3 regions of the Pseudocitrobacter corydidari genome follow, and region 2 is predicted to be linked to each of the others. Evidence: predicted binding sites of a transcription regulator. Region 2 holds the regulator's gene; each other region holds the start of a gene.

Region 1 (9,867 bases), 2.2 Mb from region 2:
GACTGAACAGCAAGCTGCACGACTGCGATATTACCGCTGTTTTCAGGCTCTGGCGGAATTTCTCTCACATTGAAGTAAAAGAGAGACTCTCTGTCTGCCGGGAGTGATTTCACGCTGGCCTGTTTAACAATACGAACCTGCGTCAGGGTACCTGGTTCCAGACGTTGAATAGGCGGAAGTGCCGAAAAATAGCGGTCGTCCTTTTGGCCCTGCTCATTTTCAATCCAGGAGTAGGCAAGATAGGGGAGCTTTTTGCTTTGGTTTTCCAGCCTCAGGCTGCTGGCTTTATCAGCGCTGTTAAAAACGATACGCGTTCTGTCAGGCTGGATAGCCGAATGCGCGGCTAGCGGTATCAACAAAGTTAAAATATAGAGTGTTTTTGAGAGTGTCATCTTTCATCCTTAATTAATGACAAGGTAAAATAACTTGTTGTTTTATATGTTCTAAATTATTTGGGAGCGAGATGGTACAGCGCTGGTTTTTTCCCCACATCACGTCAAACTGCTGGTTATCCTTAATGCCGCTTAACCAGGCATGGCCCTCTTCACTGACCATTCCGATATCAATGTTACTTTCGGCTTGATGAATCACCGCACCCAGCGGGGGGTAATGACCATCGGGCGTCCGCAAAATGACGCTAATATCACGACCTGTACGCGATGCTACGGTTTTATAGCCGATGGCGCCTTCCGTCCAGGTTTCACGGGTAATGCTTTCATTAACCGTTACGCCATCCGGCAGTTGATTCATATTTACGGCAATAGACGTAGGTTGATAGCTTCCAGCCATGGGAACGACCGCATATCCCAGTCGATTTGTTTCATTGAAGTCACCCTGCACGGGCACGCCCGGAACACCATCGGTGTCGATCATAATACGGGGTTCATTGCCGAAACTTCGGCGATGCATCGCCAGGCCGTGACGGGTGGCGGTGACCGAACCGCTCCAGCTTGCGCTCAATGAGCTGTAATCGCTGGCGGCGTAGCTGCCAGCCAGTTGTAAATCACCCAGCGAAGTCAGGTGTTGAAGGTTGCCGCGGAACTGGCTGCCGTTATCCGGTTTGTCTGTTTCTACACCGGCAGAGACGCCCCAGGTATTGCGGGGATTTGACGCATCGCTCCAGCTCAGCATGTTGCTGGTGGTATTGCTATTGCGCATGTCGTAGTTCAGGCGGCGACTGTAGCCAAAAGGAATGGAGAGCGAAACGTACAGTTGGTTATCCGTATCGCTTTCTTCATAGCGCGTGGTGCTCCATGATGTTGATAGCGATAAGCCTTTCCACTCACCGAGATCAAAGTTATATCCCGCCGTAAGCGTGGCGGTTGTCGAGCTATCGCCATCCCACCATTTCTGACGCAGTGCGCTGACATAAAGGTTAAGGTTGAGCGGGGTGATAGGTTGATTGAATGACACGCTGATGGTCTGTTTTTCATCCTGCGTGTCAGCATCGTTATATTGATGGTCTATAAAGTTGGCATAGCTGTGGAACTCGCGTTCGGAGAAGCGATACGCCGCCAGCGAAATCTGGCTGTCTGTAGCATCAAATCGCTTACTGTAGTTCAGGCGGTAGCTGAGTCCTTTTTCCGTATGACCATCATCGAACGTGCTGCTGGCGTGGGTGACGTCGAAAGACAAAGCGCCCAGCCATAGCATATTTTGCCCGATGCCAACCGCCACCGAACGGTAATCGCTTCCTGCGGCCAGTACGCCGCCATAAAGTGAGGTATTTGACAGCATCCCCCACGAGGCTTCACCGCTGGCAAACGTATCGTCAATCACGTGGTGGGATATATCCGGGCGTGCCCGACCTGCGGCGAACTTATAGCGCACCTGGCCTTCACGGGTGAGAAATGGCGTAGAGGCAGCTGAAACCTGAAAACTGTTAACCCGCCCATCTTCTTCGGTGACTTTGACGTCCAGCGTCCCTTGTACCGATTGGTTGAGGTCGCTGATGATAAACGGGCCGGGTGCAACTTTTGTCTGGTAGATAACGCGCCCGGCATGACTGACCGTTACCGTGGCGTTAGTCTGGGCGATGCCGCTTATCTGCGGCGCGTAGCCACGCAGTTCCCAGGGCAGCATGCGATCGTCACTGGCGAGCGCCGCACCATTGTAGGCAAAAGCATCAAAGATACTGGAGCTGAAATCGGTTTCGCCCAGCGTGAGTTTTGCGCCAAGTGCAGGGAGTGGGCGAAAAAGATAGGTGCGCGAGAGACCACGCGTGGTTTGTGAGCTTTCATCGTTACGGTTCTGGCTAATTTGGTAGTCGCTGCGCAGACGCCATGCGCCCATATTCAGCCCCGCCGTACCGTAAGAGTTAATATTTTCACTGTGCTCGCCGTGATTAGGACGATAAGTGCTGGCAAAAAGATTGTAATCCAGCAGCAAGCCCGCCACCCCATCATCCCAGGAGGAAGGAGGCATCCAGTTGTCTGATTTCCAGGAGAGCATTGCCTGGGGGATACTGACATCCAGACGCTGATCGGCACGATCCAGTGTAAACTGGATAGCAGAGTGGTTGCTAAAATCGACGCACCCCTCTTTCAGCGTTAGTGCGTTGCGGATGTTTTCCTTAAGACCGAGTTGATCGGCAAGTTCAGCCGGAATACAAACCGCCACCGTTTTTCCATTGGCTTTCCAGTGAAGCTCCTGCCCGGCAGAAATAAGATTTTTGTTTACCGCCACGGAAACGAAGTAGTTTCCGGGGGCAATCGCTGCCTTTTCTTTAAGCAATGAAATATCTACGCTGTCACGCATAGACTTATCCAAAACATTGAGATTGAATTCAACGGCCTGAGCAGAGACGGTGAATAACAAACCACTGCTTAAAATCAGAAACTTGCAAGTATCCATGGCGTCCTTACCGGGGCTATTGCAATAAGCGAAAGGGGCGGCCATAGAGGCCGCCATCTATTACTTGTAGGTCAGCGTATAATTTGCCGTCGCCGTTACGCCTCCCGGCGTGACGCTGTTGGAGCCGATTTTTTCCATCCAGGCTTTAAATGGCAGGATTTGGGTTTGGGACGCTGCGATAAGGTCGAGAGTTTGTGCTGCGCCCAGAGTGATATTGCTGCTGTTTTTATCCAGAATACGCACACCGACGTTGGTCGCGCCGCTGGCGTAGGTATTGGTTAACAGGCTGCTGTCTGAAGGATCAACGCTGCCGCTGCTGAAGGTAACGTCAACTTTGGTCACTTTCTGCGCGTTTCCGTTGTCGGAATTTGGTAAGTCGCAGTTAATCAGATGCAGGCTTGAGTCTACTGCATCAGAGTGATTGTTCGCATTGATATAGGTAGCCGGAACTTCCCCCAGATTGACCTGTTTATCAACATCGTCAGCCTGAATAGAGCACGGCGCGCTGATGACCAGACCCGTAAACGTAATTTTGCCGCCACCGCCGTCGACATCCGCCAGCGCATATCCAGAAGTGAGAGCGGTTAATGCCAACGCCAGCAATGTTTTCTTTCCTGAAATCATAGAATATCCTTTTAATATAAAGAGATAGGTTTAAATTTAATATTCTTTGACTCAATTATATCGTAAGGAGTATTAATGTAGAATTAGGAAGGCTTAAAAGTGAAATTCATAAAACTTAAAATATTGTCTTTAATAATATTATCTAATGATAATATTTGTGTTGTGATTGGTTTTGTTAAATAGCTCAATTTTTTGTATGGTTATTATTATGAAATCTTCTGGGCTTACAAGTGGGTTACTGAATTTTCGGATTAAATTGTGTGACACAATGTAGCCGGCTTAATTACGCCGTGCTGTAATCCTGGCACGGCGTAAAAATATTATCCGAGTCCAATCGATTGTAAAAGGACCAGGCTAAGCCCCATCACAGACATGCCACACAATACGCCGTAGCTTGGGTTGTTGTTGGGGTCTATCTCTTTCGCCAACGGCATCAGCTCATCCACTGACAGCGCGACCATAATTCCGGCCACCGCCGCCATAATGGCCGCCATCACTACCGGTGACACCAGGCTACCGAGTATGAGCCATGCCAGCACGCCGCCGAGGATTTCCGCCATCCCGGAAATTCCTGCCCAGAATACCGCTTTTCGCTTTGAGCCAGTAGCGGCATAAATGGGCCCGGAAACGGCGAGGCCTTCCGGAATATTGTGTAGCGCGACGGCAAAGGCGATGCCGAAGCCGAGTTCCAGGTTATTGCTGGCCGTAACAAACGTCGCAATACCTTCCGGGAAGTTATGCAGGCTGATGCCCAGCGTCAATAGAACCGCCGTTCGCCGGATGTTGGGCGGCAGGGGTTTTACATCCGCAGGCGCTAAATCCTGCGGGTGGGCGTGCGGCAATAGGCGATCGAGCGCGAAATAGCCGAGCAGGCCGACGACAAACATACCGTAGCCCAATACGGGCGACATGCCTTCGGTATGCAGGGCGGCAGGCAGCATTTCCATCAGGGAAATCAGCAGCATAATGCCCGCCGCAAAGCCCAGCGAAAACGCCAGCACGCGGTTAGATGGCTTTTGCCCGATAACGCCAAGGATCGCGCCAATAAACGTGGCCGCACCCGCTAATAAGGTCAGAATTAAGGGTACCGACATCGCTTACTCCTTATGATAATGATTATCATTTATACTAAAAGTTGTCGTCCATTACGAGAGGCTTATTGCGTCTTTACTCCAGCTTACATTCAAATTTTCTGAAGATCATCATCACGCTTATCTGAGTTTCACCCTGTCTAAAACAGGTTAATGTAGTGTTATTACATCGTACTCTTTATGAGGATAACACCATGTCTCGTACCCGAATGCCAGCGTTGTTTTTAGGTCACGGTAGCCCGATGAACGTGCTGGAAGACAACATCTATACCCGCACCTGGCAGCATCTGGGCGAGACGCTGCCGCGTCCAAAAGCGATTGTGGTGATTTCCGCCCACTGGTTCACCCGTGGAACCGGCGTGACGGCCATGGAAACGCCGAAGACGATTCATGATTTTGGCGGCTTCCCTCAGGCGCTGTATGACATTCACTATCCGGCACCGGGCTCTCCGGCACTGGCGCAGAAGCTGGTTGAATTGCTGTCACCGGTGCCTGTAACACTGGACAATGAAGCCTGGGGTTTTGACCACGGCTCCTGGGGCGTGCTGATTAAGATGTACCCGAACGCGGATATTCCGATGGTGCAGTTAAGCATTGATAGCACTAAACCGGCGGCGTGGCACATGGAGATGGGGCGTAAGCTCGCCAGCCTGCGCGATGAAGGGATTATGCTGGTGGCCAGCGGCAACGTGGTGCATAACCTGCGGACCGCGAAATGGCACGGTGATGGCACGCCGTATCCTTGGGCATCGTCCTTTAATGAGTATGTGAAAGAGAATCTGAGCTGGAAAGGGCCAACGGAACAGCATCCACTGGTGAACTATCTGGATCATGAAGGCGGCGCATTGTCGAACCCGACGGCGGATCACTTCCTGCCGCTGCTGTATGTGCTGGGCGCGTGGGATGGCGAAGAACCTATCACGATCCCGGTGGATGGCCTGGAGATGGGCAGCTTAAGCATGTTGTCTGTTCAAATCGGGTAGTTTTTGCCGGATGGCGCTGCGCTTACCCGGCCTACGAATAGCCCGCTCTGTCAATGTGTTACGGACTGTCGGTAGGCCTGATAAGCGCAGCGCCATCAGGCTTGTTTCATCCTCTGACCAGCTTTATACCCCAGGCTGCGCTCATAATCAGCAGCAGCACCAGGCAAGTTCCGAAAGCCAGCATGCACGCCTGCGCCATATTCATAAAATGCCATGGCGGCAGGAGATACCAGCCTTCTGAGCTTTGGTACAAATTAACAAACCATTGTTGAGTGCTACTAAGCGTGACGCCATCAGGCACGATGGGCGCGTCATAGCCGCAGTCGCCGGTCGGTTTGAACCATTCCGGCGCCCACTGCGCCAGCGGCAGATTAAAGGGAAAAGTTGGGTCAGTTGAACAGCCCTGTACGCCAAACAGCGCGTCGGGGTCCGGGTTATGCACCGCATAATGGATACCGTTCAGCTTGATCGAAAACTTAATCCCCATAATGCTGCCGTAGAACGCCATTACGCAGCCAATCAGTTTCAGGATAATGTTTTTTGGGTTTATCGCCGCAATCACGCCGCCAAATACCATCACAAACATCGCGTAGCGAATATAAACACACTGTTCGCACGGGGCCATGTAGAGATAGATCTGGAAGAATGAGTGCGCCAGCACGATAAGCGCGCCCATCGCGATAGCCATAAACAGCCACAGAAAGCGCCGTTCCTGCCACCTCACCAGCGTATCGACCGGCGTTCTTCGCAGGTCTCTCAATAATCCCTTAATGAAAGCCATAAGCGTTTCCCTGTATTATTTGCTCGCCAGTTCGCGAATCAGGTCTGCCATAGCGTCGATGGATTTAATATTCTTGGTGTAGATCAGATATTTACCATTAACGACATAGGCCGGAACGCCCTGGATTTTGGCCACATCGTAGGCTGCTTTCCATTTTTCCAGCGTTTCCTGAACGGCAGGCTCTTTCAGCGCGGCTTCAAAATCAGCCTGGCTCATACCTGCGGCATCCAGGCCGGTTTTGATAAAGGCGGCTGGGTCTTTACCGTCAGACCAGCGCTCTTTTTTGTCGTGATACGCCGCGTAGTAGGCGAACTTCGCTTTTTTGAACTGCGAGTTGGCATCAAACAGTGAAATGCCTGCGGCTTTATCTTTGGCAATTAACACTGCAAAGACTTCGCTGGCCTGCTTGCCATATTCGCCTTTGGTTTCCAGATGGAACGGGGTGAAGGCCACCAGATCTTTCACTTTTTCCGACACCGGGCCGGTCACGGCTTTGTCGTACTTGTAGCAGAACGGGCAGGCGTAGCTGAAGACTTTAATCAGCGTTTTATCGGCGTTGGGAATCGGTTTCTCCAGCACCATGTAGTCTGTGCCTTCAGTGAAAGCCGATGCGGCAAAAGATGTCGCCAGCGCGGCAGTGAGTACCACGCCGGTAAATAATGATTTAATCCATTTCGTAGACATAGCCATTCCTTCTTATTTAAACATCTGCTGCGGATGAACCAGCATTGCACGGTAGTGGGTCTGATTCGGTTTATCCGACAGAACGTCGATTTCGACTTTCACTTCTTTGGTTTTGTAGTCAATTTCATTGAGCTTACCAATGGTCGGTTGACCAACATCGAATAAATGAATGGAGCCGCTGAAGCCAAACATCGTGTTGCGGTCTTTTTCATATTCGATGACAGACGTAATCGGGCTGTAGAAGTCGTAGCCGCGATCTTTACCGTATTCCCAAACCTGCTGGACGGTGCCTTTTTTCTCGTCGATTTTATATTCCACGAAACGGGAATATTTCATCGTTGGCAGGGCGGGTTGTTCGAGATGACGACCATCGCCGTTATCAAAGACGGTGAGTGTGCCTTTGCTGGAGAGCCACGCGGTATGTTGGGTGTAGGTGAAGTCGAAATCACTGTTCTGGCAGTTGCCGTTTTCATCACAGCTAATCGGTTTGCCTTTATCATCAACCGGTTTCAGCAGTTTGCTTGCCAGCTGTTTATTCCAGCCTTTGGACGGCGCAAGGATCCATTTCACCTGCTTATCACGGCCAATTTTAAACACGCCCTGGTGGCGTGAAGAAATAATAATGGAGTCGTCTTTGGCGTCATAAGCAATTGAGTTAACGTGCGCCCAGTTGCGTCCCGGCCCTACGCCCAGCGCATCGCCAAACGGTGTATCGGGTTCGAGCTTCGCCTGCTGGCCTGCGTGCGCAAGGTCGACGTTCACACAAACGGCACCAGCGTCGAGCGCGCCCAGTAGCGAGTCACGCATCGGATCGAGGATTTTGTTCAGGTCCCAGACATCGACCACGCGGCCTGATTTATCCACTTCCAGAATATGGTCGCGGATGGTGTTGACGTGTACGCCGTCATCGCGGCGATAGCTGTGTTTACCGACACGCAGCAGCACGGTGCCTTTCGACGTTTCGATGGATTCATGGGTGGCATCGACGAACCCACGCGGCAGTTTGTGATCTTCCAGCACCTGGCCCATCATATCGAATTCATACCAGTGCTGGCCCTGCACGGCCGTGTAGGTTCCACGTGGCGTTTCGCGAATACCCATCAGGTAGCCGCGCTTGTTGATGTTGCGGTCATGCCCATCGTAGAAGGTTTCCTGATCCAGCCACCAGCGATATTCACCTTCGGTATCCACCACAAAGGTAAATGGCGCAATATCAAAAGCCAGCGCGCCAGTTGCCGGGCCCGCGTCGAGAATACCGGCGTCTTTTGATTTTTCGCCATGCCAGTGCAGGTCGGAGCCCTGGGCGGTAAAGGTGTGGGTGTTCACCATGTAGAGGCGATCTTCAAAGCCTTTGGCGACTTTAACGACTTTCGGTTGTTGCAGGTCAGAGATAGAGCGGTTATCCATATAGTGGTTAACGATAGCGGAAGTCTGCACCACGTAGTCGTCTTTCATCGGCTTGCCATTTTCTTTCCATTCCACGGTGACTTTGTTGGCAAACTTCTGATACAGCCCAAAAATAGGAATACCGTCGTAGTTCTTCAGCGACTCCTCGCCTACGCTATAGCTGATAGGCACGCCTTTCTCGCCTTTACCATGAACGGTGACTTTCACATCGGATATGGTGTGACTATCGAGTTCAACCAACGCGGTTAAAGGCGCGTGTCCGTAGGGATCAACCACCACGGCACCCAGATGACCCGCCGGTGGCGCCGGCTGAAAACCTGCGGCCAGCGCGCTGGCGGTAGATAAACCAAAGGTAAGCGCAACGGCGCCCGCGAGGAACGTTTTTCGATATTGATTAAACATAACGATATTTCCTTATATATTCCCGTGGGTTATTTATGAGAAAACAAACATCGTTCTTTCTGAATGAGGTTTAAATCTATCTTTTATTTTTAAATATATTTTTGGTAAATGCATGGAGCGAATTTAATGATTGAGATAGTAGGGTTGTGATATATCAACCACAACCGCTATTGTTATAGAGTGTGATCCTGGTTGCATTGTTTTAAATAGCAGAATGTATATCTTTCATCATGGTATTCTGTTATTTATTTCTATGATAAATAACAGAATAACCTTAATGAAAAAACAAATGAAAATATGTTTATGTGAAATAAAAATATTGAATGTGAATTAAATTTAACTTTTAAGGATGAAAGAATGTATATCGCGTGGTACTGGATAGCCCTGGTCGCTGTACTTGCAGGATTTTCTATTTACCATGTCAGGCGTGAGCGCCGCGCCTGTCGGCAGGAAAGAGAGGCGTTGCTGGAGATGATTCGCCGTTGGCGCGAAGAGAAAATACCGCCCCAATAAGAAGCGGTATCTGAATCCGGACTTACTCGACAAAAACATGCGGGTAGAAACGGGAAAGATCCTGGGTAATCAGCGCGCGATCTTCGCGAATGCCAATTCCGGCCGGTTGATCGTTGATAAGCCAGCTGCCAATCAGCGTATAGCTGTCGCCAAACTTCGGCAGCGGATGGAACTGCTGCACGATCATGCCTTCTTCACCGTAAGGCCCTTCAACCTGTTCCAGCGTTTTGCCGTTCTCAATGATCGAAATATTGGCGCCTTCGCGGGAGAAGATCGGTTTCACCACATATTTGTCCATCTGCGGATGATCGTCTTCGGCAAAATAAGCGGGCAGCAGATTTGGGTGATCCGGGAACATCTCCCACAGCAGCGGCAGCAGCGCTTTGTTGGAAATAATGCTCTTCCATGCCGGTTCCAGCCAGCGCACGCCAGCGTCTTCAAGCTTGGTTGAGAATATCTCGCGCAGCATGTATTCCCACGGATAGAGCTTGAAGAGGTTGCCGATAACCTGATCCTGGAGATCGGTAAA
Region 2 (9,867 bases):
CATTGTGCGCGGCGGTGAAGAGGTGCATCTCACCCCTATCGAATTTCGCCTGCTGGCGGAACTACTCAATAACCCCGGTAAAGTGCTCACCCAGCGTCAGTTGCTGAATCACGTCTGGGGGCCAAATGCGGTGGAACATAGCCATTATCTGCGAATTTATATGGGGCATATTCGGCAGAAACTGGAAGCCGACCCGGCACGGCCTCGCCACTTTTTAACCGAAACGGGAATTGGTTACCGTTTTATGCTTTAAATAAATAGTTATTTTTATTCCATATGAATAAAAGATTAAATATATCCCAAAAGGTTATTCCACAGTATTATTCCTTGGAATAACCCATTCCTCATTTCTTCTTTTTTATCGAGCAGGCTCACAAAAAAACGCTATTTTAGCCGTGCATCACTCGATTAATTATTGATAACATTCCACCGACAGTTAATCTGCGACGTCGTGATCATCTTCAGGGAACAGGCAAGTTTTTCAACTTGCTGATACATTATTAAGGCAGAAGGACATCATGAAAAAATTAAAAATTGCCATAGGCAAGGCCTGCCCGCAGGCGTTCATCACCAGCCGAGAGTTCACACCGCTCGACACGACAACCTTTGTCGATGTTGCCGCTATTGTTCTGAATTATACTGAACTTAACGACGCAGTATTAAACCGTATTCAGCTTACCGGATATTCACTCCCTATTTTTGTTACTGTTGCGCCAGAACACAAAATTAATGAGAAATATCTGGCATCTCTCACTGCTATTTTCTCAGAGAAGCCAGAATATGCTGAATATCAGGGGCGACAACTGGAAACGGCCGCACTGAAATATGAACGCCAGATACTGCCCCCCTTTTTCCACGCGCTGGTCGATTACGTTGAGCAAGGGAATAGCGCCTTCGATTGCCCCGGGCATCAGGGTGGGCAATTCTTCCGTCGTCATCCTGCGGGGAACCAATTTGTCGACTATTTTGGTGAAACGCTTTTTCGCTCAGACTTATGTAACGCCGATGTGGCGATGGGCGATCTGCTCATTCATGAAGGTGCTCCCTGTACCGCCCAGCAGCATGCTGCAAAAGTATTCAACGCCGACAAAACTTATTTCGTTTTGAACGGTACGTCCTCGTCAAATAAAGTAGTGCTTAACGCGTTGCTCACCCCAGGTGATTTAGTACTTTTTGATCGCAACAACCACAAATCAAATCACCATGGTGCTCTTCTGCAAGCTGGCGCAACACCGGTCTATCTTGAAACGACCAGAAATCCTTACGGCTTTATTGGCGGCATAGATGCCCATTGCTTCGAAGAAAGTTATCTGCGCGAACAGATAGCTGAAGTTGCGCCGTCGCGCGCGCAGGAAAAACGCCCGTTCCGCCTGGCGATTATTCAGCTCGGTACTTACGATGGCACCATCTACAATGCCCGTCAGGTGGTCGATAAGATTGGCGCTCTCTGCGACTACATCCTCTTTGATTCGGCGTGGGTCGGCTATGAACAATTTATTCCAATGATGGCTGACTGTTCACCGCTGCTGCTTGAGCTCAATGAAAACGATCCGGGTATTCTCGTCACTCAGTCTGTTCATAAACAACAGGCCGGTTTCTCGCAAACCTCTCAGATTCACAAAAAAGATAGCCACATCAAGGGGCAACCGCGCTACGTTCCCCACAAGCGTCTGAATAACGCTTTTATGATGCATGCCTCCACAAGCCCATTCTACCCGCTGTTTGCGGCTCTGGACGTCAACGCGCAGATGCACAAAGGCGAAAGCGGGAAAAAAATGTGGATGGATTGTGTGAAAAACGGCATTGAGGCGCGCAAATTGATCCTTAGCCGCTGTCGTCATATTCGCCCGTTTGTACCGCAGACAATTGATAGTAAGCCCTGGGAAAGCTGGGATACCGACGTGATTGCCAACGACCTGCGCTTCTTCCAGTTTGTGCCAGGTGAACGCTGGCATGCTTTTGAAGGCTATGCCGATCAGCAGTATTTTGTCGATCCCTGCAAACTGTTGCTCACCACGCCGGGCATCAACACACAAACTGGCGAGTATGAAGCGTTCGGCGTCCCCGCCACGATTCTTGCCAATTTCTTGCGCGAAAATCACGTTGTGCCGGAAAAATGCGACCTGAATTCGATTTTGTTCCTGATGACGCCAGCCGAAGACCTGCCAAAACTGCAACAGCTGGTTGCGTTGCTGGAACGTTTTGAACAGCTGCTCGAAGAAGATGCTCCTCTTGCTGATGTTTTACCGTGCCTGTACAAACAGCATCAACAACGTTACGCCGGATATACCCTGCGCCAGCTCTGCCAGGAGATGCACGATCTTTACGCCCGCAACAACGTTAAACAGCTGCAAAAAGAGATGTTCCGCAAGGCTCATTTGCCACGCGTTGTTATGAGCCCTCAGGAAGCCAACTATGCCTATCTGCGTGGTCAGGTTGACCTGGTTTCTCTGCGTAATGCCGAGGGACGCATTGCGGCTGAAGGCGCACTCCCTTACCCACCGGGCGTATTGTGCGTTGTTCCTGGTGAGGTCTGGGGCGGTGCTGTGCTTAGCTATTTTGCCGCGCTGGAGGAAGGTATCAACCTGCTGCCGGGCTTCGCACCGGAATTACAGGGGGTTTATATCCAGGAGCATGAAGGCCGCAAAGAAGTGTGGTGTTACGTGATTAAACAGAGCTAACCTGCTCAACACGCCAATAAAAAAGGAGCCTTGCGGCTCCTTTTTTATTTATTCGCTTTTACGCGTTTTTCAGCACTTCACTAACAATCTCAACCGCTTCTTTCTCAATCTGCTTACGGTGTTCTTCACCAAGGAAGCTTTCGCAGTAGATTTTGTAGGCGTCTTCGGTGCCTGACGGACGCGCGGCGAACCAGCCGTTGTCGGTCATCACTTTCAGACCGCCGATGGATGCGCCGTTACCCGGTGCAGCCGTCAGACGTGCTGTGATAGGGTCACCGGCCAGCGTGCTGGCGCTCACCATCTCTGGGGAGAGTTTAGACAGCGCCGCTTTCTGTGCAGAGGTCGCACCGGCCTGCAAACGATTGTAGCTTGGCGCACCGAAGCGTTTTGCCAGCTCATTGTAATGCTCTTGCGGATTTTTTCCGGTGACGGCGGTGATTTCCGCAGCCAGCAGGCACATGATGATACCGTCTTTATCGGTCGACCACGGCGTGCCGTCGAAACGCAGGAACGATGCCCCGGCGCTCTCTTCGCCACCGAAACCGAAGCTGCCGTCAAACAGACCATCAACGAACCATTTGAAGCCTACCGGCACTTCCACCAGCTTGCGGCCCAGATCGTTAACCACACGGTCGATCATTGCAGAAGAAACCAGCGTTTTACCCACGGCGACATCTTTGCCCCACTGCGGACGGTGCTGGAACAGGTAGTTGATAGCAACCGCCAGATAGTGGTTCGGGTTCATCAGGCCCGCAGGCGTAACGATACCGTGACGGTCGTAGTCCGGGTCGTTGGCGAACGCGAGGTCAAACTTATCGCGCAGCGCCAGCAGACCGGCCATCGCGCACTCGGAGGAGCAGTCCATACGGATTGCGCCATCTTTGTCGAGATGCATAAAGCGGAAAGTCTGGTCAACCTGGTCGTTAACGATGGTCAGATTCAGCTTGTAGTATTCGCCGATACGTTTCCAGTATTCGATACCGGAACCACCCAGCGGATCGACGCCCAGCGTCAGGCCCGCTTTCTGGATAGCCGCCATATCGACGATATCCGCCAGCCCTTCGATGAACGGCTGCACCAGATCCATCTCTTTCACATGACCGGACGCCAGCGCGGCATCCAGAGAATTACGTTTCACGCCTTTCAGGCCATCGGCCAGCAGCGCATTGGCGCGATCTTCCACCACTTTGGTAACGTTCGTATCGGCCGGGCCACCGTTAGGCGGGTTGTATTTGATACCACCGTCTTCCGGCGGGTTGTGAGACGGCGTAATCACGATACCGTCAGCCAATGGACCACCTTTTTTGTTGTGGACCAGAATAGCATTCGACACAGCAGGGGTCGGCGTAAAGCCGTTATTTTCCTGCACAATGACATCCACACCGTTTGCCGCGAGCACTTCGAGTACCGAGATAAACGCCGGTTCAGAGAGCGCGTGGGTATCTTTACCGACGAAGCAAGGGCCGGTAATGCCGTTTTTCGCACGATCTTCGGCGATAGCCTGCGCGATCGCCAGAATATGAGGTTCATTGAAACTCTGGCGCGCCGCGCTACCACGGTGTCCGGAAGTACCGAACTTCACTGCATGCTCTGCGTTACCCACTTCCGGTTTCAGCACATAGTACTGAGACGTCAGTTGGGCGACGTTAATCAAATCACTCTGTTGTGCAGGCTGGCCCGCACGGTTATGGTTTGCCATTGCTTGATCCTTCTTATGCAAGGGTTAGATTGTGCCGCATACCTTTTCGATTAATTCAGCGGGGAACTGCATGGTTTGCATAATGTGTTCCACCATACTGCATTTACGACCGGTGTTGGTATTCGTGATCACCCAATATGGGGTTTCAGGTACCTGTTTCGGTTTAGTCTGATTACCGTTTTTCAGCAGGGTTTGCTCGTTGGCGGCAAAGTAGACACGCGTGCGCCCATGAAGCGATTCCGTCGCTTCGGCAAACGCGTTGTTATCCAGTTTGTAGAGCGTCGTCAGGATCAGCATAAAGCGATTGACGGCTTTTTTCTGCTCAGCATATTCGTCAGAGAGCAGCAGTTCACGCATCGCGCGAACTTTATCTTTCGCGGTTTTAACCGGTTTTACCTCGGCAACTGGAGCAACCTGAGCAGGCGCAACTTCAGCTTTGGCAACCGGAGCAGCAACAACAGGTTGTGATGCGGCGGAAAACTTCAGCATTCGCCGTAAAATGTCGGATGCGCTCTCGCCAATGTGCAGTGTGTGGGCGGCAATATAGCGATAGAGTTCGTCATCAACTTCGATCGTTTTCATCTTAATCCAGTGCAATAATTTTTCTGAATACAAGTTGCTGGGATTATATGTTCAAAACCCAACAGCGGATAGCGTCATACCAGGATAGCGGCAAAAATGGGATAAAAATCGTATCTTGCCCCTGAACGTGAGAATGTCCAACATAATACCCTAACCCGACAGAGCGAAAAAAAGAACTTTGCTATGAAATTGAATACCCGAGCGCAATCTGCACAAAACCTGCACAATAATTCCCCCATTCTGCTCGTTCACGGCCTTTTCGGTAGCCTGGACAACCTTGGCGTACTGGCGCGCGACCTGGTGACCGACCACGATATCCTGCAAGTGGATATGCGTAATCACGGTCTTTCTCCGCGAGCGGACGAGATGAACTACCCGGCGATGGCCCAGGATCTGCTGGATACCCTCGACGCCCACAACATTGAGAAAGCCACGGTGATTGGTCACTCGATGGGCGGCAAAGCGGTGATGGCCCTGACCGCGCTGGCTCCGGAACGCATCGATAATCTGGTCGCTATTGATATCGCGCCGGTGGATTATCATGTGCGTCGCCATGATGAAATTTTTGCGGCGATTAACGCGGTCACCAACGCAGGTGTCTCCTCACGCCAGCAGGCGGCAACCGTGATGCGCGAATTTTTAGCCGAAGAAGGTGTGATTCAGTTTCTGCTGAAGTCGTTTGTTGACGGCGAGTGGCGTTTCAACGTACCCGTGCTGTGGGATCAGTATCCGCACATCGTCGGTTGGGAGACGATTCCGGCGTGGGATCATCCGGCGCTGTTTATCCCAGGCGGAAATTCGCCTTATGTTACCGAAGCTTACCGTGACGACCTGCTCTCGCAATTCCCGCAGGCGCGTGCGCACGTCATTGCAGGCGCCGGGCACTGGGTGCATGCGGAAAAACCGGACGCGGTGCTGCGCGCCATCCGCCGATATTTAGCAGACTGATTAAAAACTCAACGACCGCGCGCCATTATGGCCGTGGTCGTTGGCGTGTCGGTTGCACTGATGTATGATTGCGCGCTGTCTGCACCGGGCGTTTCCCGGTAGCTTGTTTCCCCGAAGTCACTCTGAATCATGGCAAAAGAACAAACGGACCGCACGACAATTGATTTGTTCGCAAATGAGCGTCGGCCGGGAAGACCCAAAACCAATCCGCTTTCGCGTGACGAACAGCTGCGCATCAATAAGCGTAATCAATTAAAACGCGATAAAGTTCGCGGTCTGAAGCGCGTCGAGCTGAAACTCAATAACGATGCGGTAGATGCTCTGAACGAACTGGCAACCGCGCGCGATATGAGTCGCAGTGAGCTTATCGAAGAGATTCTGATGAGCCAGTTAGCCGTGCTTCGCGCGCAGGAAAAGCTCTGAAAATTTCGTAAAATCCCGCTTTCATGTAGCAGAGTGTGCAGTCCGGTACGATTGCTGATTCCGCACCCTTCTCTGTTCTGCTATGATTGCCCTTATCTGTGGGCAATACGCCACCACCATATCATTAAGTTTCAAGAGGTTATTTAACTCATGGCAATCGTTGGCATTTTCTTTGGTAGCGACACCGGCAATACCGAAAATATTGCAAAAATGATTCAGAAACAGCTTGGTAAAGACGTTGCCGACGTGCATGACATTGCCAAGAGCAGCAAAGAAGACCTGGCTGCATTCGACATTCTGCTGCTGGGTATTCCTACCTGGTACTACGGTGAAGCCCAGTGCGACTGGGACGATTTCTTCCCGACGCTGGAAGAAGTTGATTTCAATGGGAAACTGGTTGCACTGTTCGGCTGCGGCGACCAGGAAGACTATGCGGAATACTTCTGTGATGCGCTGGGCACTATCCGCGACATCATTGAACCGCGCGGTGCGACCATCGTCGGCCACTGGCCAACAGCCGGTTACCACTTTGAAGCGTCTAAAGGGCTGGCTGATGACGATCACTTCGTAGGTCTGGCTATCGATGAAGACCGCCAGCCGGAACTGACCGCTGAACGTGTAGAAAAATGGGTAAAACAGATTTCTGAAGAGCTGCATCTGGAAGAGATCAAAAACGCCTGATTCTTAATGCGGCGTGATTTTTTAAATCGCGCCGCATTAATAGGTAGAAGCAATCAAAATAATAGCTACAATTTTTTAACTTTTGAGCGTAAATCTGTACAATATCTTCTGAATTTAGCGAGTTTGCTGGTCAAGCCTCGTTTTCGAAATCTTTATTCGCCCAGGTCTTGCTGTTTTCATTTAGAAGGCGTCATTCTATAATGAGACGCATTACACTCGGTGCACTCTCTGTGTTACTTCCGCGTTTGGAAGTCAATCGTTTAGCAACAGGACAGATTCCGCATGACTGACAACAATACCGCATTAAAGAAGGCTGGCCTGAAAGTCACACTTCCCCGGTTAAAGATCCTGGAAGTGCTTCAGGAACCAGACAATCACCATGTCAGCGCGGAAGACTTATACAAACGCCTGATCGACATGGGTGAAGAGATTGGTCTGGCTACCGTCTACCGCGTTCTGAACCAGTTTGATGACGCGGGCATTGTCACGCGCCATAATTTTGAAGGTGGCAAGTCCGTTTTCGAACTGACTCAACAACACCATCACGATCACCTGATTTGCCTCGACTGCGGCAAGGTTATCGAATTCAGCGATGATTCCATCGAAGCTCGTCAGCGTGAAATTGCCGCGAAACACGGTATCCGCTTAACCAACCACAGCCTGTACCTGTATGGTCACTGTGCTGAGGGCGACTGCCGCGAAGATGAACACGCGCACGATGGCGTAGAGAAGTAATTTTCACACTGAAATGACAAAACCAGCTTACGGGCTGGTTTTTTTATGGTGGTCTATGGCTTCATTTCCATCACCATCCGCAGAAAATTGTCCCGTCCTTCATGCTCTCGCGTAGGATCCCAGGCCATCGCAATTTCCCACCCCACTTTGACATTAGCCAGTTCGACCATTTTTACCCCGGCGGGCAGAACGTTACAGATGCTCTCAGGCAAAAAGGCAATACCGTTACCGCCACCGATCAGCGCCAGTAAAGAATGCATATCGTCGGAAACGGATACCGCATGCACATCGGGAAACTGCTCGGCGAGGATGATGCGAACCTGCTCAGCCAGACACGGCGCGGCGTGCGTACTCAGTCGTAATAACGGATAGTGTTCAACAAGATGATGTAACCCTTCTTTTACAGACGCATTCGCGGGAACGGCAAGCACCAGACGCTCCTGTTTAATCACAAAATGTGACAGAGGCGGCAGAACGGGCAGCCGCAAGAAACCAATATGCAGCGCTCCTTCGAGCAGCATTCGGCACTGCACACTTGAAGGAATGTTGTTGAGCGAGACGGTGACATCAGGAAAACGCGCCTGAAAAGTATTAATCCATTGCGGCGTAAGAGAATATGTCGATAGCCCAAACCCGAGGGCGAGTTTGGCTGTCGCCCCCCGTTTGATATCCCCGGCAAATTTCCGCAATTCGCGGTAACGCACCAGAAATTCGCACGCCTCGGGATAGAACAATTTCCCCTGAGGTGTCAACGTTGCGCCATGACGTCCGCGGGTAAAAAGCACCAAATTCAAATCGTGCTCCAACGCCTGGATCTGTTTGCTTAACGCAGGCTGAGTGATACACAACGCATCTGCAGCGGCATGGTAACTCCCCTGCTCCGCGAGCGTAACAAATGCCTGTAGTCGGCGATTTTCCATTCCCGTTTTTTATCCCTGCGCGAAAAAATAGCATTATACATAGCCTCTGTTTCAACCGATTATCCATAAAAAGTCACAGGATGTTTTCAGAAGATACAGGGGGAAAAATGACTCAAGCGATGCCCGTACTGACTGCTGTCCTTTTTGATATGGATGGCGTGTTGATCGATTCTAACCTCGTGATTGAAAAGGCATGGAGGGAGGCAGGCAAGCTTTATAACCGGGATATCAGCGATGCGGATATTGCCCGGCACATTCATGGTCAGCCGGGGCCACATACGATTCACGCATTATTCAACGATCTTTCCCTGCAAGATCAGGCGTTCGTTCAGCAGTACATTATCGATGCAGAAAATAATGCAGATTACGATCCCATTAAGGGCGTTGCCGAGTTTATTACAGCCCTACACCATGCAGGGATCACCATCGGTATCGTCACCAGCGGCTGGCGCAAGAAAATCGATCGTGTCATTCATATGCTGGGCGCAGACGATGCTATTTCAACCGTTGTCGAACGTGATGACGTCGAAAGAGGAAAACCGTGGCCTGATCCCTATTTATTGGCGGCAACGCGGCTGGGGATCACACCAGATAAGGCATTAGTTTTTGAAGATTCCCACAGCGGGATCACCTCCGCTGTCAGCGCGGGTACGTACTGCGTTGGCGTAGGTAGCGAGGCGTTACAAAACGGTGGTCCGGAGTGTGCCGTAATCGATTTCAGTCACCTTCAATGGCACACCGATGAGGCAGGACAATTCGTCTTATCGCTTCGACCTGGGAATACGATAATGTTGATACCCGCTTAGTTTGCACATTCATGCAGCCGTGCCCGACAAGCAAGCTCATCGGGCACGTTATCTTAACGGGGAGTATTATTACTGCGAATTTCCTGCCAGATTAACCCGCAATCTTTCTTCACGGCCTGATCGTTACCGGTTTTTCTCGCCAGAATGCACGCCTGGTAATCGCTTACCCGCACGGTTTCCTGATTGGCAAACTGCTGGTGCGCCTTCTCCTGCTTCAGCACGTTCAGCACCTGCTGGCAGGCTTCGATTTTTTCCGGCGAGCCTTCTGCGGTGTTGATACAGGCGCTATAGGCATCTTTTAAACGCGTATCTTCTTTTGGTGCTTCAGACTGAGCGCAGCCCGCCAGCGCCGCGACCAGCGCAGCAATCATCACTGTTTTTTTCATGTTATT
Region 3 (9,867 bases), 1.6 Mb from region 2:
TTTTCGATGATCGGCAGCAGGATGGCATTGCACACGCCGTGCGGCAGATTGTGCGTTGCGCCCGGCTGATGCGCCAGTGCGTGCACCAGGCCAAGACCGGCGCTGTTGAACGCCATTCCTGCCAGATACTGACCAAACGCCATCTGCTCGCGGGCTTCCAGGTTATGGCCATCATCGACCGCTTTCGGCAGCCACAAGGTGATCAGACGAATGGCTTCCAGCGCGTTGGCGTCAGTCAGCGGATGCGCGCCAACGGAAACGTAAGCTTCAATCGCGTGGGTCAGCGCATCCATCCCGGTTGCAGCGGTGACGGACGCCGGAATTTCCAGCATCACGCTGGCGTCATCCACGGCGATATCCGGAATAATATTGGAATCGATAATGACCTCTTTCACCTGGCGCGCGGTATCGATGATCACCGCGTTGCTGGTCATCTCGGCGGCGGTGCCTGCGGTGGTGTTAATGGCAACCAGCGGCACGCCGGCATTTTTGACTTTGCCCACGCCGGAGTAGGCGGTAGACGGGCCAGGGTTGGCGGTCAGAATTTTGATCGCTTTGGCGGTGTCGATCGGGCTGCCGCCGCCAAAGGCGATGATGAAATCGCAGCTCGCGTCCTGATACGCCGCAAAGCCTTTTTGTACCAGCGCTTCGGTAGGATTAGGGAACACCTCATCGAAAAGATGGTAAGACATATTCTGCGCATCAAGCGCGGCAAACAGGCTATCCAACAGACCCAGCTTCACCAGTTGCCCATCGGTGACCACCAGCGCTTTGCCCCACTGTTTGTTTGCGACAAGGTTGACCATATCGGCAATCGCGCCCGCGCCGTGCAGGCTGATTTTGGGAAGCGCCAACATAAAGCTCATGATATTTCTCCTTAAATTAAAAGCCCTATGTCCGGCGGCAGCCACTGTCGCCGGGCGTGAGCGGATAGGTTAGAGCGCGAGCGCGCTGGCGAGCGGGGTGACGCCAAAGCGTTTGCCAAGCGCAATCAGCTCTTCACGGGTGATGGTCTGTTTCATGCCGCCCATGGAATAGACTTTCACCAGCACTTCTGCGGATTTCTCGGCGGTATCGATCAAACCAAACGCCTCGTCCAGCGTCGGCCCGCTGCCGAATACCCCGTGGAACGGCCACAGCACCAGCGAATGTTTCTGCATTTCGACGGCAGTCGCCTGGCCGATTTCGTCCGTGCCCGGCACCATCCACGGCAGAATGCCGACGCCGTCCGGGAACACCACCAGACATTCGGTGCTGCCTTCCCACAGCTGACGGGTGATGACGTCGGTTCGATTTTCCAGCACGTAGGTCAGGGCAATCAGGTTGGTGGCGTGGCAGTGCATGATCACGCGATCTTTGCCGTTGGTCGCCTTGATGCGCTCGCAGTGCGACAGGAAGTGGGCCGGTAATTCAGAGGTCGGCACCGCTTCATGGGTTAAGCCCCACAGGATGTGATAGCCCGCGCCATCGCTGTCTACTTTTACCACGCCGATGTTGGCAGCCGGATCAAGCTGAACGTTGCGGAAGAATTTACCGGAACCGGTGACGATAAACGGCGTATTCGCCAGCAGAGGCATCGGCTGGCTGAGCGCGATATAGCGCGGTTCTTTATGGAAATCAGCCTCGTAAGGGGCGATGTCGGCTTCGTCCAGACGCAGCGTCAGGTTACCGCCGTTGCGTTCATCCCAGCCTTTCAGCCAGGCGTCAGAGGTGGCTTTGATCATGCCCTGGACGAACCAGGATTGAGTGATGGATTGCATAGTCTTCGTGTTCCTGTTCTTGCCCGATGGCGCAGTGCTTATCGGACATTCGTGTTTGGTATTTTTGCCCGATGGCGCTGCGCTTATCGGGCCTACGGTGTTCGGCAGCATTTGTAGGCCGGATAAGCGAAGCGCCATCCGGCGATGATGTGTTAGCCGCGTTTACTCAAAATCTCTTTTTCATACGCACGTACGTTCTCCAGCCACTGGCTGCCCGCAGGCGTGTCGTGGCGCTGGCAATACATCTCCCACACCGCCTGCCACGGCAGGGATTTCTGCTCTTCCAGCAGCGCCAGGCGCGCGGTGTAATCGCCTTCCGCTTCCAGCTTGCGCAGCTCATCCACGGGTTCGAGCAGGGCGCGCAGCAGGGCTTTCTTCATGTTGCGGGTACCGATAACCCACGCCGCGATGCGGTTGATGGACGCATCAAAGAAGTCGAGGCCGATGTGCACGCGGTCGAACAGATCGTTACGCACGATTTCGCTGGCGATAGCCTGCGTTTCGTCATCCAGCAGCACCACGTGGTCGCTATCCCAGCGCACCGGGCGGCTGACGTGCAGCAGCAGACGCGGCACGTACAGCATGGCGGAGGAGATTTTGTCGGAGATCACCTCCGTTGGATGGAAGTGGCCCGCATCCAGACACAGCGCGGTCTGACGGCTGGCGGCGTAGCCCATGTAGAACTCGTTGGAGCCCACGGTGTAGCTTTCTGCGCCGATACCGAACAGCTTGCTCTCAACCGCATCAATGTGGTGCGCCGGGTCCAGTTTTTCGCTAATCACTTCATCCAGCGCATTGAGCAGACGCTGACGCGGTGCCAGACGGTCGACGGTGATGTCTTTCATGCCGTCCGGGATCCAGATATTCATCACCGACGGCGTGCCCAGTTGCTCGCCGAAGTAAGCGGAGATGCGGCGGCTGGCCTTGCAGTGATCGATCCAGAACTGACGAATTTTTGCATCCGGATGAGAGAGCGTGAAACCGTCGGCGCTCAGCGGATGCGAGAAGCAGGACGGGTTAAAATCGAGACCCAGCTGATTCGCTTTCGCCCACTCCACCCAGTTTTTAAAGTGTTCCGGCTTGATTTTGTCGCGGGAAACCGGCGTGTCAGATTCCAGATAAATAGCGTGCAGATTCAGACGTTTTGGCCCAGGAATCAGGCTCAACGCCTGTTCCAGATCGGCACGCAGTTCCGTTGCGTTGCGCGCTTTTCCCGGGTAGTTACCCGTCGCCTGAATACCGCCGGTCAGGTTACCTTCCGGGTTTTCGAAACCGGCGACATCATCGCCCTGCCAGCAGTGCATAGATACCGGCAGACGGTCGAGCTGACGCAGGGTCTCTTCGACGTCGATGCCAATGGCGGAATAACGCTGTTTCGCCAGTTCCCAGGCTTGTTCAAGTTGAGTGGTCATGCGCAAAGCTCCTTTGTCAGTCGTTTTTGCTGAAACTGCGCAACGTAGCGGGCAATTTCATTTTCAAGATTCGGGGTGAAGGTGGTCAGGCCGTAGTTGCCGGTCACCACCTGACGGAAATCATCTACCGTGCCCAGTTCTTCCAGCGTCATCAGCTGCACGCCGATATTGCCGAGCGTGGAGGCCTCAATCGGGCCCGCCACCACCGTCACGCCGCAGGCGTCGGCACATAGCTGGTTGAGTAGGTGGTTCTGGCAACCGCCGCCGACGACATGCAACTGGCTGAACGGTTTGCCGCGCAGGCGCGCCAGTTCGTGCAGAATGTCGGCGTAAAGCAGGGCAAGGCTGTCGAAAATACAGCGCGCCAGCTCGGCAGGGCGCTGCGGCACCGGCTGCGAGGTCTCGCGGCAGGCGGCCTGAATTTCGGCGCTCATGTTGTCCGGGTTGATAAAACGGTCTTCATTGGGGTTGATCAGGAAACGGCAGGCGCTAAGTTGCTCCGTTTCTGCAATCAATGCAGGCAGATCAGTAATGTTCTGCTCTTTAATCACACGCTGAAGCAGCCATAGCCCCATGATGTTTTTCAGCACCCGATAACGCCCTTCTGCGCCGCCTTCGTTAGTGATATTGGCTGCCAGCGCATACTCGCTGGTATACGGCGTGGTGCTTTCAAAACCCATCAGTGACCAGGTACCGGAAGAGAGATAAGCGGCGTCTTTATTCGCCAGCGGCGAAGCAATAACGGCGCTTGCTGTGTCATGGCTCGCGACGGCCACCACCGGAATGTTGTTGCCCAGCGGGCAAATCCAGTGACCGATCACGTTGCCAGGATGCGTCGGCGTACCGAACCATTTTGGCGATGCGCCGGTCCAGTTCAGCAGGTCCTCATCCCAGTTATCGGTCTGAATATTGACCAGCTGCGTGGTGGTGGCGTTGGTGTATTCCCAGTTCATCTTGCCGGTAAGGCGATAGCTGAAGTAATCGGGGATCAGCAGGGCATGCGCCACTTCGGCGGCCACTTCCGGCTGCTGTTCAACCAATGCGCGTAGCTGATAGAGCGTATTAAACGGCAGGAACTGAATTCCGCTGCGGCGATAGATTTGCGCTTTTCCGAGCTGTTCAATCGCCCGCGCCATCACGCCGTCGGTGCGGCTGTCGCGATAAGAGACCGGCAGGCCAACGCGCTGACCGTCGCGGTTAAGCAGAACGTAATCCACGCCCCAGGTGTCGATGCCGATGCTGTCGATCAGGATGCCCTGTTCGCACACCTTGTTCAGGCCGGTGCGGATCTCCGCCTCAAGCCCGTCGATATCCCAGGTATCAAATCCATCCTGTTTTTGCAGGCAGTTCACGAAACGGTGGATTTCGTGCAGTGAGAGTGTGTGTTGCCCGGAGTCGTAGCGGGCAAGCATCACGCGTCCGCTGGATGCCCCTAAATCGACGGCCACACAATGGCGAAGAGTCATGGCTGGAGTCCTTCTTAATGTCATTGGACCCAGTCTAAGAAGCGCGTACGAACGTGACCTTCTCATCACTGACAGCAAAATGGGCGGCTGGCAAGAAAGCAAAGGTAGACGTGAGAGAGCTCACAATTTCCGCCAATTGCCCCGTATTGCGCGGGTGTGACGCCCTCCGCAATTCCCAATCTTTCCCGGCCTTTCTTGAAAAAACGACCGGGTTTGCGCTCTTTGTTGTCTAAATTTTAAGGTGAGGTCAGCCACCCCCGATTACTATCCTGATAACTTTTCTCATTTAGTGGGGGCGTTATGACCGTATTGCACAGTGTGGATTTTTTCCGTTCAGGGCGATTACCTGTAGCGATTGAACCGCGACTTCCGCAGCCCGCTTTTCCTGAGCATCATCATGATTTTCATGAAATTGTGATTGTTGAGCAGGGGACCGGTATTCATGTTTTCAATGGTCAGCCGCATACCATTTGCGGAGGCACAGTCTGTTTTGTTCGCGATACGGATCGCCATCTTTATGAGCACACCGATAATCTTTGTCTGACCAATGTCCTTTACCGCTCGCCGGAAGCGTTCCAGTTTCTTTCCGGGCTCGATCAACTGTTACCGCAGGAAACGGAAGGTAATTATCCCTCCCACTGGCGCGTGAGCCAGAGCACCCTGCAACAGGTGCGCTTTATCCTTGAGCAGATGGCGCAGGTGGATGACAACATGGACGCGGCGACGCTCGCCAACCGCGAAATTCTCTTTATGCAACTGCTGGTCCTGCTGCGTCGTGGAACGCAGGTGGCAGGCAACGTCGATAACGACGCGCGCCTGAACCAGTTGATGGCCTGGCTGGAAGATCATTTTGCCGAAGATGTCTGCTGGGAAGCGCTGGCCGAGCAGTTTTCGCTGTCGCTGCGCACGCTCCATCGCCAGCTTAAACACTCGACGGGCCTGACGCCGCAGCGTTATCTCAATCGCCTGCGCTTGATTAAGGCCCGCCATCTGCTGCGCCACAGCGACGAAAGCGTAACGGACATTGCCTATCACTGCGGTTTTGGCGACAGCAATCACTTTTCCACTCTGTTCCGCCGGGAATTTAACTGGTCGCCGCGCGATATCCGCCAGGGCCGCGATGCCACCTTGCAGTAACGCGGCGGCTATCAACGTTTTCTCAGCGTAGAACTGCGACAATAGTGCGTTATAGGTCGTGAGGTATGGCTGTGTCGGGTCACTTAGTTCTGCGAAAAGAGGAATTCTTTGCCCGCCCCGGGCAGGCGGTGGCGGTCGCCGATCGTTATCCGCAAAATGTCTTTGCGGAGCACACCCATGAATTTTGCGAGCTGGTGCTGGTCTGGCGCGGAAACGGCCTGCATATGCTCAACGATCGGCCTTATCGCATCACTCGGGGCGATCTCTTCTACATTCGCGCGGAAGATAAACACTCCTACGCCTCGGTTAACGATCTGGTTTTACAGAATATTATCTACTGCCCAGAGCGGCTGAAGCTTAATCTGGACTGGCAAAACTACCTGCCCGGCCTGAACGGCAGCGCCTGGACGCCGCACTGGCGCATTGGCAGCAACGGAATGACCCAGACGCGGCAAATCATCACCCAACTGGAACATGAAAGCCGCAAAGATGAACCGCTGGCGAATGAAATGGCCGAGTTGCTCTTCGCCCAACTGGTGGTCTCTTTCAAACGCTACCGTTACGCCACCGATAATCTGGAAGCGACGCAAAGCGAAGCGTTGCTCGACCGATTGCTGAGCGCCCTCGCCGGAAGCCTGAACCGCCCTTTCTCACTCGATCTGTTTTGTTCACAGGAAGGTTGCAGCGAACGCGCGCTGCGTCAGCAGTTTCGCCAACAGACGGGCATGACGGTAAATCACTATCTGCGCCAGCTGCGCATCTGCCACGCGCAGTATTTGTTGCAGCATACAGATTTGATGATCGGAGAGGTGGCGATGCAGTGCGGTTTTGAGGACAGTAACTACTTTTCGGTGGTGTTTAACCGCGAAGTGGGGATGACGCCAGGTCAGTGGCGTCATCGTAGCGGAGTGGTTGCCTGATTAGCTGGCCATACCCAGCCCAACAATATTCGCCGCGATGATAATCACCACGCAGCCGACGCTCAGCACGCCGACCGGACGGCGACCTGCATTGGTCCACTCTTTCAATACCAGCCCAACCAGACCGCCGCACAGCACATAGAAGCTCATGTGCAACATCCAGCTGATGTATTCATACTGTGCCGGAATTTTGGCGTGGCCCCAGGCGTAGAAGAAGAACTGTAAGTACCACATCAGGCCGCCCAGGGCGGAGAGCAATACGTTGGTGATGATCAGCGGTTTTGCCAACGAGAAGTCAGCTTTTACCGACAGAGTTTTCACTTTTGCCAGACGAATGAAGCAGAAACCGAGGTTAATCAGCGCGCCGCCGCCCATGATGACCACATAGCTTGGCAACGCGACGTAAAGAGGGTCAACGCCCAGCGCAGCCGCCGCTTCGTGCATCGGTTTTGCCGCACTCATCGCGAATGACATCCCCGCTGAGAAGATGCCGCACATCACTGCCAGCACCAGCCCTTTCTTGAGGTTAAAGTCTTCCGCTTTAATGCCCATGTTGCGCTCTTTCAACTGGCCCGCGCGGGTGACGATGCCAACGCCAATCAAGGCTACCAGCACGCCCAGCAGCGTCATGCGGCCGCCTTTGGTGTTGATCAGCACATCAAAGTTACCGTTCAGAATCGGCGTCATCAGGGTGCCGACAATCAGCGTAATGCCAATCGCTATCCCGATGCCCATCGACATGCCGAGATAGCGCATCGTCAGGCCATAGTTGATATTGCCGATGCCCCACATCGCGCCGAAGAGAAAGACCGGCATCAGGGTTGAGGCGCTAAAAGAGCCGTAATAGGCCCAGAAATCGGGTAACAGCAGGGCGCTGATTGTCCAGGGAAGGATAAGCCACGACACGGTGCCGCCAACGGACCACATCGTCTCCCAGGACCAGTGTTTGACCTTCTTGAAAGGGGCATAGAAACAGGCTGCACTGGCTGCGCCTATCAAATGCCAGAAAATGCCCATCATAATCGCATTATTCATTATTGTTTCCTCAACGGGTTGTTGTTGGTTCAGGCTTCCTGCCAACCCGTTGAGCTTAAAAAGTATGCGATTTAATAACCTTCCGGTAATTGCCACAGAGATTCAAAAAATGACCATCAGAGCAATGTCCTAGTGAGTGGCTTCACACTTTTACATTCTGTGTAAAAAGCGAGGCGGTTGTGCCTTTTTCATTGATAGGCAACGTGTTTATGACCTGTAAGTCCCGTAAAATCAGCCACATAACAAAAAGTTATAACCTTATAAAAACTACGGCATTGATAATCATTTTCAATATCATTTAATTAACTATAATGAACCAACTGCTTACGCGGCGTTAACACTTTGCCGCCCGACAATAATGGAGAAGATTATGAGCTATACCCTGCCATCACTGCCTTATGCATACGATGCCCTGGAACCGCACTTCGATAAGCAGACGATGGAAATCCATCACACTAAACACCACCAGACTTACGTGAATAACGCGAATACCGCGCTGGAAAGCCTGCCGGAGTTCGCTTCCCTGTCTGCTGAAGAACTGATCACCAAACTGGACCAGATCCCGGCTGAAAAAAGAACGTTCCTGCGCAACAACGCCGGCGGCCACGCTAACCACAGCCTGTTCTGGAAAGGCCTGAAAAAAGGCACCACCCTGCAGGGTGACCTGAAAGCGGCTATCGAGCGCGATTTCGGTTCCGTTGATAAATTCAAAGAAGAATTCGAAAAAGCGGCTGCAACCCGTTTCGGTTCAGGTTGGGCATGGCTGGTGCTGAAAGGCGACAAACTGGCTGTGGTTTCTACCGCTAACCAGGATTCCCCGCTGATGGGTGAAGCTATCTCTGGCGCATCTGGCTTCCCGATTGTGGGCCTGGACGTTTGGGAACACGCTTACTACCTGAAATTCCAGAACCGCCGCCCGGACTACATCAAAGAGTTCTGGAACGTGGTGAACTGGGACGAAGCTGCTGCACGTTTCGCGGCTAAAAAATAAGTTATTTTCCATAGCCTTGCCGTAAGGTGAGGTACGAAAGCCTCCGTAGGATAAGCCAGCGGGGGCTTTTTTTTATCTGCAATCCATATAAGAAACGCGATCCCGTAAAAAATGAAATATTGTTTTAATTTGTATGTTGGATCACTTTTATTTGTACGATGAATGTCTAGCATCTCATCATCGAAGACGAGTTTTTCAGGCCGTTTCAGAAAAACCCGCCAGGCAAAAAATTAGCGATCCTGGATGAGGATGATGACGATGCAAATTAAACGTGCGATAGAAAAAATTCCGGGCGGCATGATGCTGGTGCCACTGTTTTTAGGAGCGCTTTGCCACACTTTCTCTCCGGGCGCAGGTAAATATTTTGGCTCATTCACCAATGGGATGATCACCGGAACGGTACCCATACTGGCGGTATGGTTTTTCTGTATGGGCGCATCCATCAAACTTAGCGCGACCGGAACGGTGCTGCGTAAATCGGGTACGCTGGTCATCACCAAAATTCTGGTCGCCTGGGTTGTCGCTGCGGTGACCTCTCGCTTGCTGCCTGTTCACGGCGTTGAAGTGGGATTCTTTGCCGGGTTATCAACGCTGGCTCTGGTCGCCTCGATGGATATGACCAACGGCGGGCTTTACGCGTCTATCATGCAGCAGTACGGCACCAAAGAGGAATCGGGCGCGTTTGTATTGATGTCGCTGGAGTCCGGCCCGCTGATGACGATGATTATTCTCGGCACGGCGGGGATCGCCTCGTTTGAACCGCATGTGTTTGTTGGCGCGGTATTGCCGTTCCTGATTGGTTTTGCGCTCGGTAATCTTGACCCTGAGCTGCGCGATTTCTTTACCAAAGCGGTGCAGACGCTGATTCCCTTCTTCGCTTTTGCGCTGGGTAATACCATCGATTTAAGCGTTATTGCGCAGACGGGCTTACTGGGGATTCTGCTGGGCGTGGCGGTGATTATTATCACCGGTATCCCACTGATGCTGGCGGATAAATTCATCGGCGGTGGTGACGGTACAGCGGGTATTGCCGCGTCCAGTTCAGCGGGCGCAGCCGTCGCTACGCCGGTGTTGATTGCGGAGATGGTACCGGCGTTTAAACCGATGGCGCCAGCCGCCACATCGCTGGTCGCAACGTCGGTAATT

Evidence for each region. Region 2 encodes Fur, which represses iron uptake genes when iron is present. Its sites were predicted from a motif close to ATAATAATGAGAACNACTATCAA; they were not measured.
Region 1: zupT (zinc transporter ZupT) is a predicted target of Fur. The motif match lies at 4,578-4,600, and genes of this name have one in related genera.
Region 3: sodA (superoxide dismutase [Mn]) is a predicted target of Fur. The motif match lies at 8,006-8,028, and genes of this name have one in related genera.

What each region holds. Positions count from the first base shown of each region.
Region 1 is NZ_CP087880.1:4,564,044-4,573,910, forward strand. It holds gene G163CM_RS21345 (fimbrial biogenesis chaperone) at 1-392, opposite strand, end outside; gene G163CM_RS21350 (fimbria/pilus outer membrane usher protein) at 406-2,853, opposite strand; gene G163CM_RS21355 (fimbrial protein) at 2,914-3,477, opposite strand; gene zupT (zinc transporter ZupT) at 3,798-4,571, opposite strand; gene ygiD (4,5-DOPA-extradiol-dioxygenase) at 4,763-5,551, shown strand; gene dsbI (protein-disulfide oxidoreductase DsbI) at 5,658-6,332, opposite strand; gene G163CM_RS21375 (thiol:disulfide interchange protein DsbA/DsbL) at 6,348-7,016, opposite strand; gene G163CM_RS21380 (aryl-sulfate sulfotransferase) at 7,029-8,825, opposite strand; gene G163CM_RS21385 (hypothetical protein) at 9,183-9,338, shown strand; gene G163CM_RS21390 (glutathionylspermidine synthase family protein) at 9,361-9,867, opposite strand, start outside.
Region 2 is NZ_CP087880.1:2,318,823-2,328,689, forward strand. It holds gene kdpE (two-component system response regulator KdpE) at 1-253, shown strand, start outside; gene speF (ornithine decarboxylase SpeF) at 519-2,681, shown strand; gene pgm (phosphoglucomutase (alpha-D-glucose-1,6-bisphosphate-dependent)) at 2,740-4,380, opposite strand; gene seqA (replication initiation negative regulator SeqA) at 4,405-4,962, opposite strand; gene ybfF (esterase) at 5,146-5,910, shown strand; gene ybfE (LexA regulated protein) at 6,040-6,333, shown strand; gene fldA (flavodoxin FldA) at 6,484-7,014, shown strand; gene fur (ferric iron uptake transcriptional regulator) at 7,297-7,749, shown strand; gene G163CM_RS10825 (LysR family transcriptional regulator) at 7,803-8,669, opposite strand; gene G163CM_RS10830 (HAD family hydrolase) at 8,777-9,475, shown strand; gene chiQ (ChiQ/YbfN family lipoprotein) at 9,529-9,861, opposite strand.
Region 3 is NZ_CP087880.1:3,932,231-3,942,097, forward strand. It holds gene fucO (lactaldehyde reductase) at 1-866, opposite strand, end outside; gene rhaD (rhamnulose-1-phosphate aldolase) at 936-1,760, opposite strand; gene rhaA (L-rhamnose isomerase) at 1,913-3,172, opposite strand; gene rhaB (rhamnulokinase) at 3,169-4,638, opposite strand; gene rhaS (HTH-type transcriptional activator RhaS) at 4,939-5,775, shown strand; gene rhaR (HTH-type transcriptional activator RhaR) at 5,847-6,695, shown strand; gene rhaT (L-rhamnose/proton symporter RhaT) at 6,696-7,730, opposite strand; gene sodA (superoxide dismutase [Mn]) at 8,101-8,721, shown strand; gene kdgT (2-keto-3-deoxygluconate transporter) at 8,980-9,867, shown strand, end outside.